DNA from 2 places in the Streptomyces sp. NPDC052043 genome. Region 1 is predicted to be linked to the other one. Evidence: riboswitches for the same ligand, from Rfam matches in the RefSeq annotation. Region 1 holds a riboswitch; the other holds the start of a gene.

The links. A riboswitch is a leader RNA that binds a small molecule or an ion and turns the genes downstream of it on or off. The one in region 1 is predicted to bind cobalamin.
Region 2: it holds a riboswitch for cobalamin, as region 1 does, so the genes downstream of both, ACIHCX_RS13215 (ribonucleoside-diphosphate reductase subunit alpha) here and metE (5-methyltetrahydropteroyltriglutamate--homocysteine S-methyltransferase) in region 1, are expected to answer to the same signal.

The regions. Positions count from the first base shown of each region.
Region 1 covers NZ_JBIUBT010000003.1:465,380-469,569, forward strand. The annotation lists gene metE (5-methyltetrahydropteroyltriglutamate--homocysteine S-methyltransferase) at 1-1,805, opposite strand, end outside; cobalamin riboswitch at 1,958-2,176, opposite strand; gene ACIHCX_RS09985 (SpoIIE family protein phosphatase) at 2,380-4,190, shown strand, end outside.
Region 2 covers NZ_JBIUBT010000004.1:435,507-439,696, reverse strand. The annotation lists gene mctP (monocarboxylate uptake permease MctP) at 1-789, shown strand, start outside; gene ACIHCX_RS13220 (GNAT family N-acetyltransferase) at 864-1,370, shown strand; cobalamin riboswitch at 1,416-1,569, shown strand; gene ACIHCX_RS13215 (ribonucleoside-diphosphate reductase subunit alpha) at 1,692-4,058, shown strand; gene ACIHCX_RS13210 (ribonucleotide-diphosphate reductase subunit beta) at 4,058-4,190, shown strand, end outside.

The sequences.
Region 1 (4,190 bases):
TCGTTCACCTCCTCGCGCAGAGCGAGCGCGACCTGGCGCGCGGTGTCGGCGAGGGGCTGGTCGTCGCGGACGAACGACCACGCGAGCATGGTGACCGGACCGGTGAGCATGCCCTTGACCGGGCGGTCCGTGAGGGACTGGGCGTAGCCCGTCCAGCGCACCGTCATCGGCTCGGGCCGTGAGATGTCGCCGGCCAGGACCGGCGGGCGGACGTACCGGGTGCCGTAGGACTGGACCCAGCCGTGCTGGGTGGCGAGGTAGCCGGTGAGCTGCTCGGCGAAGTACTGGACCATGTCGTTGCGCTCGGCCTCGCCGTGCACCAGGACGTCCAGCCCGGTCTTCTCCTGGAAGGCGACGACCTCCCGGATCTCGGCCTTGATGCGCTCCTCGTACTCGGGCGTGCCGATGCGCCCGGTGCGCAGGTCGGCGCGCGCGGTGCGCAGCTCACCGGTCTGCGGGAAGGAGCCGATCGTGGTGGTGGGCAGCAGCGGAAGCCCGAGGTGGGCGCGCTGGGCGGCGGCCCGTTCTGCGTACGGCTGCGAGCGGCGGGCGTCGGCGTCGGTGACGGCTGCGGCGCGGGCGCGGACCCGCGGGTCGTGGGTGATGGGGGAGTGCGCGCGGGAGGCCAGGTCGGCGCGGTTCGCGGCGAGTTCGGCGGCGATGGCGTCCGTGCCGTGGGTCAGGCCCCCTGCGAGGGTGACGATCTCGGCGGTCTTCTGCCGGGCGAAGGCCAGCCAGCGCCGGATCTGCGGTTCGATGTCGTGCTCCACGGCCGCGTCCAGGGGGACGTGCAGCAGGGAGCAGGAGGCCGACACATCGACCCGGTCGGCCAGACCCAGCAGGGTCCCGAGCGTGGCGAGGGACTTCTCCAGGTCGTTGACCCAGATGTTGCGACCGTTGACCACACCGGCGACCAGCCGCTTGCCCCAGAGCCCGCCGACGGCGGCCAGCGCGTCCAGGTTGGCGGCGGCGGACTCGGTGAAGTCGAGCGCGAGACCCTCGACCGGGGCCTTGGCGAGCACCGGCAGGGCGTCGCCCAGCCGGTCGAAGTAGGAGGCGACCAGCAGCTTCGGACGTTCGGTGAGGCCACCGAGGCTCTGGTAGGCGCGTGCGGCGGCCTCCAGTTCGGCCGGGGTGCGGTCCTGCACCAGGGCCGGCTCGTCGAGCTGTACCCACTCGGCGCCCGCCGCCCGGAGATCGGCCAGTGTCTCCGCGTACACCGGCAGTAGCCGGTCGAGGAGGGTGAGCGGATCGAAGTCGGCGGCCGCACCGGGCGCGGGCTTGGCCAGCAGCAGGTAGGTGACCGGGCCGACGAGGACCGGGCGGGCCGAGAGGCCCAGCGCGCGGGCCTCGGTCAGCTCCGCGATCTGCTGGGCGGAGTTCGCCGTGAACACGGTGTCCGGGCCCAACTCAGGGACCAGGTAGTGGTAGTTGGTGTCGAACCACTTGGTCATCTCCAGCGGTGCGACGTCCTGGGTGCCGCGTGCCATCGCGAAGTAGCCGTCCAGCGGGTCGGCGGCGACGGCGTCCCGGTGGCGGGCCGGGATCGCGCCCACCATCACGGTGGTGTCCAGCACGTGGTCGTAGTACGAGAAGTCCCCGGTGGGGACCTCGTCGATGCCGACCGCGGCCAGTTCCCGCCAGTTGGCGCGGCGCAGTTCGGCGGCCGTGGCGCGCAGGGCGTCGGCGCTGACGCGGCCCTTCCAGTAGCCCTCGACGGCCTTCTTGAGTTCCCGGCCCTGTCCCTGACGGGGGTAGCCGTACACGGTGGCCCGTGCTGCCGCGGCTGCGGACTCGGTGGTCACGGAGCTCTCCTTCGCGAGACGATTCCCTGGGATCCCGGGGACGGGACGAGGACGCGAAGGGGTGACGGACCGGACGGCTCCGGCCTGCGGCCGTCCGTGCGGTACCTGCGCCGACCCGCCCTCGAGGTCACCGGGATGTCCGCGCACGAGTGGTTCGCACGCGGGCAGATGGCAGGTCTTCGGACTCGCGGGCACGTCTTCGTCGTACGAGACACCTACTGGCCGTCGCTTCCCAGGCCCTCCTCGGACCCAGTGCGTATGACGGCGGTCGTTCCCGCTCACCGCTGCGGGGCAGTCCCGGATTCCCACCGGGTTCCCTCTTGCGACGCCCCCTCTGGCGGACGGGGCGAACCAGCTGCACGGCCCAGCCTAGGGGGCTCTCCCGGTCGCGGCGGATGATGTCCACCATGCGGATGGCGGGCTGAGACGGGCCGGAGCCGACTGAGGCGGTCCGCCGGGTGGTTCACCGTCGTCGGCCGGGGCGGGTGCCGCGGACCTGCCGACCGGGCCCGGGCGCGAGACCATGGTGGAAGCAGCGGTCTCGGCCGCGGCGAGGCGAGAGGAGGCGTCGACGGTGGAGCCTGCCGAAGCCTTCACGGGAGGCGGCGGAGACGAGTCCGCGGCCGCGTCCGGTGGCCTGCTGGACTCGCTGAGCGTGTCGGCGGTGGTGCTGGACGCGCGGGGGCGCGTGGTCTTCTGGAGCCCGCAGGCCCAGCAGGTGTTCGGCTACAGCGCCCAGGAGGCCCTGGGCCGGTACGCGGCGCGGCTGATGGTCGACGAACGGCACCGGGGCCTCGTCACCGCGCTGTTCACCCGGGTGATGACGGAGGGCACGGGGTGGGCCGGCGCCTTCCCCGTCCGCCACAAGGACGGCAGCTCCCGCCTGGTCGAGTTCCGCAACATGCGGCTGGAGGGGGAGCACGGGGTCTACTACGCGCTGGGCATCGCCGCCGACCAGGCCGTCCTGCGGAGTATGGAACGCGACCTCGCGCTCTCCGCCCGGCTGGTCTCGCAGTCCCCGATCGGGCTGGGCATCGTGGACACCGACCTGCGGTATCTCGTGGTCAACCCCACGCTGGAGCGCATGAACGGCCGGTCCGCCGAGCAGCATGTCGGGCGGACCGTCCGTGAGGTGCTGGACTTCATGGATGCCGTCTGGGTCGAGACCGCGATGCGCCGCGTACTGGACAGCGGCGACCCGCTGCTGAACCAGCGCATCCTCGCCCCCACCCCCTCCGACCCCGGCCGCGAGCACGCGTGGTCGGTCTCGTACTACCGCCTGGAGGACAGGGCCGGACGGGCGCTCGGCGTCGCGACCGAACTCATCGACGTCACCCCGCAGCACCGCGCCTCCGCCGAGGCCGCCGCCGCGCGGCAGCGCCTCGCCCTGATCGCCGACGCCTCGGCGCGCATCGGGACGACCCTCGATCCGACCACCACCGCCGACGAACTCGCCCGCGTCTGCGTGCCGGAGCTCGCGGACCTCGCCGTGGTCGATCTCCTGGACGCGGCGCTCAAGGGCGGCGACCGCGACTGGGTGCCCGACGGCCCGCTGGCCATGCGCACCCTGGCCGTCGTCGCCCAGCCGACCCTGGCCGCCTCCCTCCCCGCCGGGTACGTCGCCCGGTTCGCGCCGCATCACATGAGCACCCGCTGCGTCACCACCGGCCGCCCGGTCTTCGCCTCCCGCGTCGCCGACGGGGACCTCACCCACCTCGCCCCGCCTCACGCCGCCGACGCCCTCGCCGAGGTCGGGGCCCATTCCTGCCTGGCCGTCCCGCTCGTCGCCCACGGCCGCCTCCTGGGGGCGCTGGGCCTCGCCCGGGGCCACCGCAGTCCGGTGCCGTTCGGCGAGGACGACGCCACCCTGGCCCTCGACCTGGCCTCCCGCGCGGCCGTCAGCATCGACCACGCCCGCTGGTACCAGAACCAGCGCCGGGCCGCCGAGAACTTCCAGCGCAGCCTCCTGCCCCGGAAACCGGCGAAGCGGCCGGGCCTGGACATCGCCTGCCGCTACCAGCCCGCCTCGACCATCTGCGGGATCGGCGGCGACTGGTACGACGCGATCGCGCTGTCCGACGACCGGACCGCCCTGGTCATCGGCGACGTCATGGGCAGCGGCAGCGGCGCCGCGGCGACCATGGGCCAGCTGCGTACGGCGACCCGCACCCTGGCCGCGCTCGACCTCGACCCGGCCGCGGTCCTGTGGCACCTCGACCGCATCACCGGTGAGCTGGAGCAACGGTTCGCCACCTGCACGTACGCCGTGTACGACCCGCGCCGTGCCTGCTGCCACGTCGCCACGGCCGGCCATCTGCCGCCGGTGCTCATCCCCGCCGGGGGTGCCCCGCGGTTGCTCGACCTCCCGACCGGAGCACCCCTCGG
Region 2 (4,190 bases), on a different contig from region 1:
TCCTCGCGCAGCCGGGAGGTGATCCGCCGCAACACCACGATCCTGCCGCTGTACTCGCTGATGCTGGGCCTGCTCGCGCTGCTGGGCTTCATGGCGATCGCGGCGGGCGTGCAGGTGAAGAACGGCCAGCTGGCCATTCCGCAGCTGTTCGAGAACATGTTCCCGGACTGGTTCGCGGGCGTGGCGTTCGCGGCGATCGCCATCGGCGCGCTGGTGCCGGCGGCGATCATGTCGATCGCGGCCGCGAACCTGTTCACCCGCAACATCTACAAGGACTTCCTCCGCCCGCACGCGACACCGAGGGAGGAGACCCGCGTCTCCAAGATCGTGTCGCTCCTGGTGAAGGTGGGCGCGCTGGTGTTCGTGCTGACCATGGACAAGACGGTCGCCATCAACTTCCAGCTGCTCGGCGGGATCTGGATCCTTCAGACCTTCCCGGCCCTGGTCGGCGGCCTGTTCACGCGCTGGTTCCACCGCTGGGCGCTGCTGGCGGGCTGGGCGGTCGGCATGGTCTACGGCACGGTCGCCGCCTACGGGGTCGCCTCGCCGACGCAGAAGCACTTCGGCGGCTCGGCCAAGGAGATCCCGGGCCTCGGCGAGATCGGCTACATCGGTCTGACGGCGTTCGTGCTCAACGCGGCCGTCGCGGTGGTCCTGACGTTCGTGCTGAGGGCGGTCAAGGCGCCCGAGGGCGTGGACGAGACCCGGCCGGAGGACTACACGGCGGACGCCGGCGACCCGGGTGTCGAGGCGGAGCTCCCGCCGGCCACGGCGGTGGCCCCGCAGTAGCACCGGGCACCCCGTGGGCCGCCGGAGAGAAATCCGGCGGCCCACGGCCGGGCCCGTACGGCAGACTCGGGCCCATGGACTTCGCGATCCGGCCGGTGGAACCCGGCGAGTACGGCACGCTCGGTGAGATCACCGCCCAGGCCTACCTCCAGGACGGGCTGCTGGACTTCGGCGAGAGCGACGGATATCTCGTCGAGCTGCGGAACGTGGCCAAGCGGGCGGCCGCGGCCGAGGTGCTGGTGGCGGTGGCGGACGGGAAGGTGCTCGGCGGGGTGACCTTCGTCCCCGGCGCCGGTCCCATGGCCGACCTCGCCGGCCCCGGCGAGACCGAGATACGGATGCTCGCGGTCGCGCACGCGGCGCGCGGCAGAGGAGTCGGCGAGGCCCTCGTACGGGCCTGTCTGGACCGGGCACGGGCCGTGGAGGGCTGTGTCCGCGTGGTGCTGTCCAGCCAGAGCTCCATGCGTACCGCCCACCGCGTCTACGAGCGCCTGGGCTTCGTCCGCACGCCGGGGCGGGACTGGAACCCGCTCCCGGAGCTGGACGACATCACGCTGCTCACCTACGAGTTGACATTCTGACACGCTCCGGAGTCGACGCGGCACAACATATGGGGGTGCCCGACTCACTCAGCACAAGATGTATGCTCGTGCTCACTGTCGCCGCAGGGGAATCCGGTGCGAATCCGGAACTGTCCCGCAACGGTGTACTCGTGCGCATATGCCCCATGGGCCGCCACGAGCGTCAGTCCGAGGACCTGCCGACAGCGCGCCCGGCCGTCCGGTCCGGGTGCCCTGACGTCCGGGCCTCGCGGAATGGGCTGGTGGGCGCGGCGCCGCGTGCGCTCGTGTGCTGCCCCCTGCCCTGTGCGAGTCCCCGTGCCGAGCGAGGGAGAGCTCCACGTGACCATCGCGCCAGCCGACCCGGTTTCAGTCACAGCCACGGAAACCGACGGTCCAGGTGCCGTACTGCTGCGGACCCTGACCGAGCTGACCGCCGACCTCCCCGACGCCGACCCCGGCCGGGTCGCCGCCGCCGCGCTGCGCGGCCGGTCGGCGCGGGCCGACGAGGCCGAGTTGCGTGAGCTCGCCACGGAGGCGGCCGCCGGGCTCATCTCCGAGGACCCCGCCTACTCCCGGCTGGCGGCCAGGCTGCTGACCCTCACCGTCCGCGCCGAGGCCGCCTCCCAGGGCGTCGTCTCCTTCACCGACTCGGTCGCCGTGGGCCACAGTGAGGGCCTCATCGCCGACCGGACCGCGGAGTTCGTACGCGCCCACGCCGACCGCCTGGACGCGCTGATCGACCGGGCCGCCGACGACCGCTTCGGCTACTTCGGCCTGCGCACCCTGCACAGCCGGTACCTGCTGCGGCACCCGATCACCCGCAAGGTGATCGAGACGCCCCAGCACTTCATGCTGCGGGTCGCGGCCGGTCTCGCGCAGGACGACACCGCGCGGTCCGTCGACGAGGTCGCGGCGCTCTACGGGCTGATGAGCCGCCTCGACTACCTGCCCTCCTCCCCCACGCTCTTCAACTCCGGCACGCGCCACCCCCAGATGTCGTCCTGCTACCTCCTCGACTCCCCCAAGGACGAGCTGGACTCCATCTACGAGCGCTACCTCCAGGTCGCCCGGCTGTCCAAGCACGCCGGCGGCATCGGCATCGCCTACTCCCGCATCCGCTCCCGCGGTTCGCTGATCCGCGGCACCAACGGGCACTCCAACGGCATCGTGCCGTTCCTGAAGACCCTGGACGCCTCGGTGGCCGCCGTGAACCAGGGCGGCCGGCGCAAGGGCGCCGCCGCGGTCTACCTGGAGACCTGGCACTCCGACATCGAGGAGTTCCTGGAGCTGCGCGACAACACCGGTGAGGACGCCCGCCGGACGCACAACCTCAACCTCGCGCACTGGGTCCCGGACGAGTTCATGCGCCGGGTGAACGCCGACGGGCAGTGGTCGCTGTTCTCCCCCGCGGACGTGCCGGAGCTGACCGACCTGTGGGGCGAGGAGTTCGACGCCGCGTACCGCGCCGCGGAGGCCCGGGGACTGGCCCGCAAGACCATGCCGGCCCGCGAGCTGTACGGCCGTATGATGCGCACCCTCGCGCAGACCGGCCAGGGCTGGATGACCTTCAAGGACGCCGCCAACCGCACCGCCAACCAGACGGCGCAGCCCGGTCACGTCGTCCACTCCTCCAATCTCTGCACGGAGATCCTGGAGGTCACCGACGACGGTGAGACGGCGGTGTGCAACCTGGGGTCGGTCAACCTGGGCGCGTTCGTGGCCGGCGGGGACATCGACTGGGAGCGGCTGGACGCGACCATCCGCACCGCCGTCACCTTCCTGGACCGCGTGGTCGACATCAACTTCTACCCGACCGAGCAGGCGGGCCGCTCCAACGCCCGCTGGCGGCCGGTGGGCCTGGGCGCCATGGGCCTCCAGGACGTGTTCTTCAAGCTGCGGCTGCCCTTCGACTCCCCTGAGGCCAAGGCCCTGTCCACCCGTATCGCCGAGCGGATCATGCTCGCCGCGTACGAGGCGTCGGCCGACCTCGCCGAGCGCAACGGCCCGCTGCCCGCGTGGGAGAAGACCCGTACGGCCCAGGGTGTGCTGCACCCCGACCACTACGACGTCGAGCTGACCTGGCCGGAGCGCTGGGCGGCCCTGCGCGAGCGGATCGCCGCCGTCGGCATGCGCAACTCGCTGCTGCTCGCCATCGCCCCGACCGCCACCATCGCCTCGATCGCGGGCGTGTACGAGTGCATCGAGCCGCAGGTCTCCAACCTCTTCAAGCGTGAGACGCTCTCCGGGGAGTTCCTGCAGGTCAACTCGTACCTGGTGGACGACCTGAAGGCGCTCGGCGTCTGGGACGCCCGCACCCGCGAGGCACTGCGCGACGCGAACGGCTCGGTGGCCGGCTTCGCCTGGATCCCCGAGGACGTGCGGACGCTGTACCGCACGGCGTGGGAGATCCCGCAGCGCGGTCTGATCGACATGGCCGCGGCGCGCACCGCGTTCCTGGACCAGTCCCAGTCCCTGAACCTGTTCATGGAGACGCCGACCATCGGCAAGCTCTCCTCGATGTACGCCTACGCCTGGAAGCAGGGTCTGAAGACGACGTACTACCTGCGCTCCCGCCCGGCGACCCGTATCGCCCGCGCGGCTCGGGCCCAGACTCCCGCCACCGTCCCCGTCCAGCAGGCGGCGCCGGACGCCGACGCGATCGCCTGCTCCCTTGAGAACCCCGAGTCCTGCGAGGCCTGCCAGTAATGACCAGCGAGACCAAGAACCTGCTCGACCCCGGCTTCGAACTGACGCTCCGTCCGATGCGCTACCCGGACTTCTACGAGCGCTACCGGGACGCCATCAAGAACACCTGGACGGTGGAGGAGGTCGACCTCC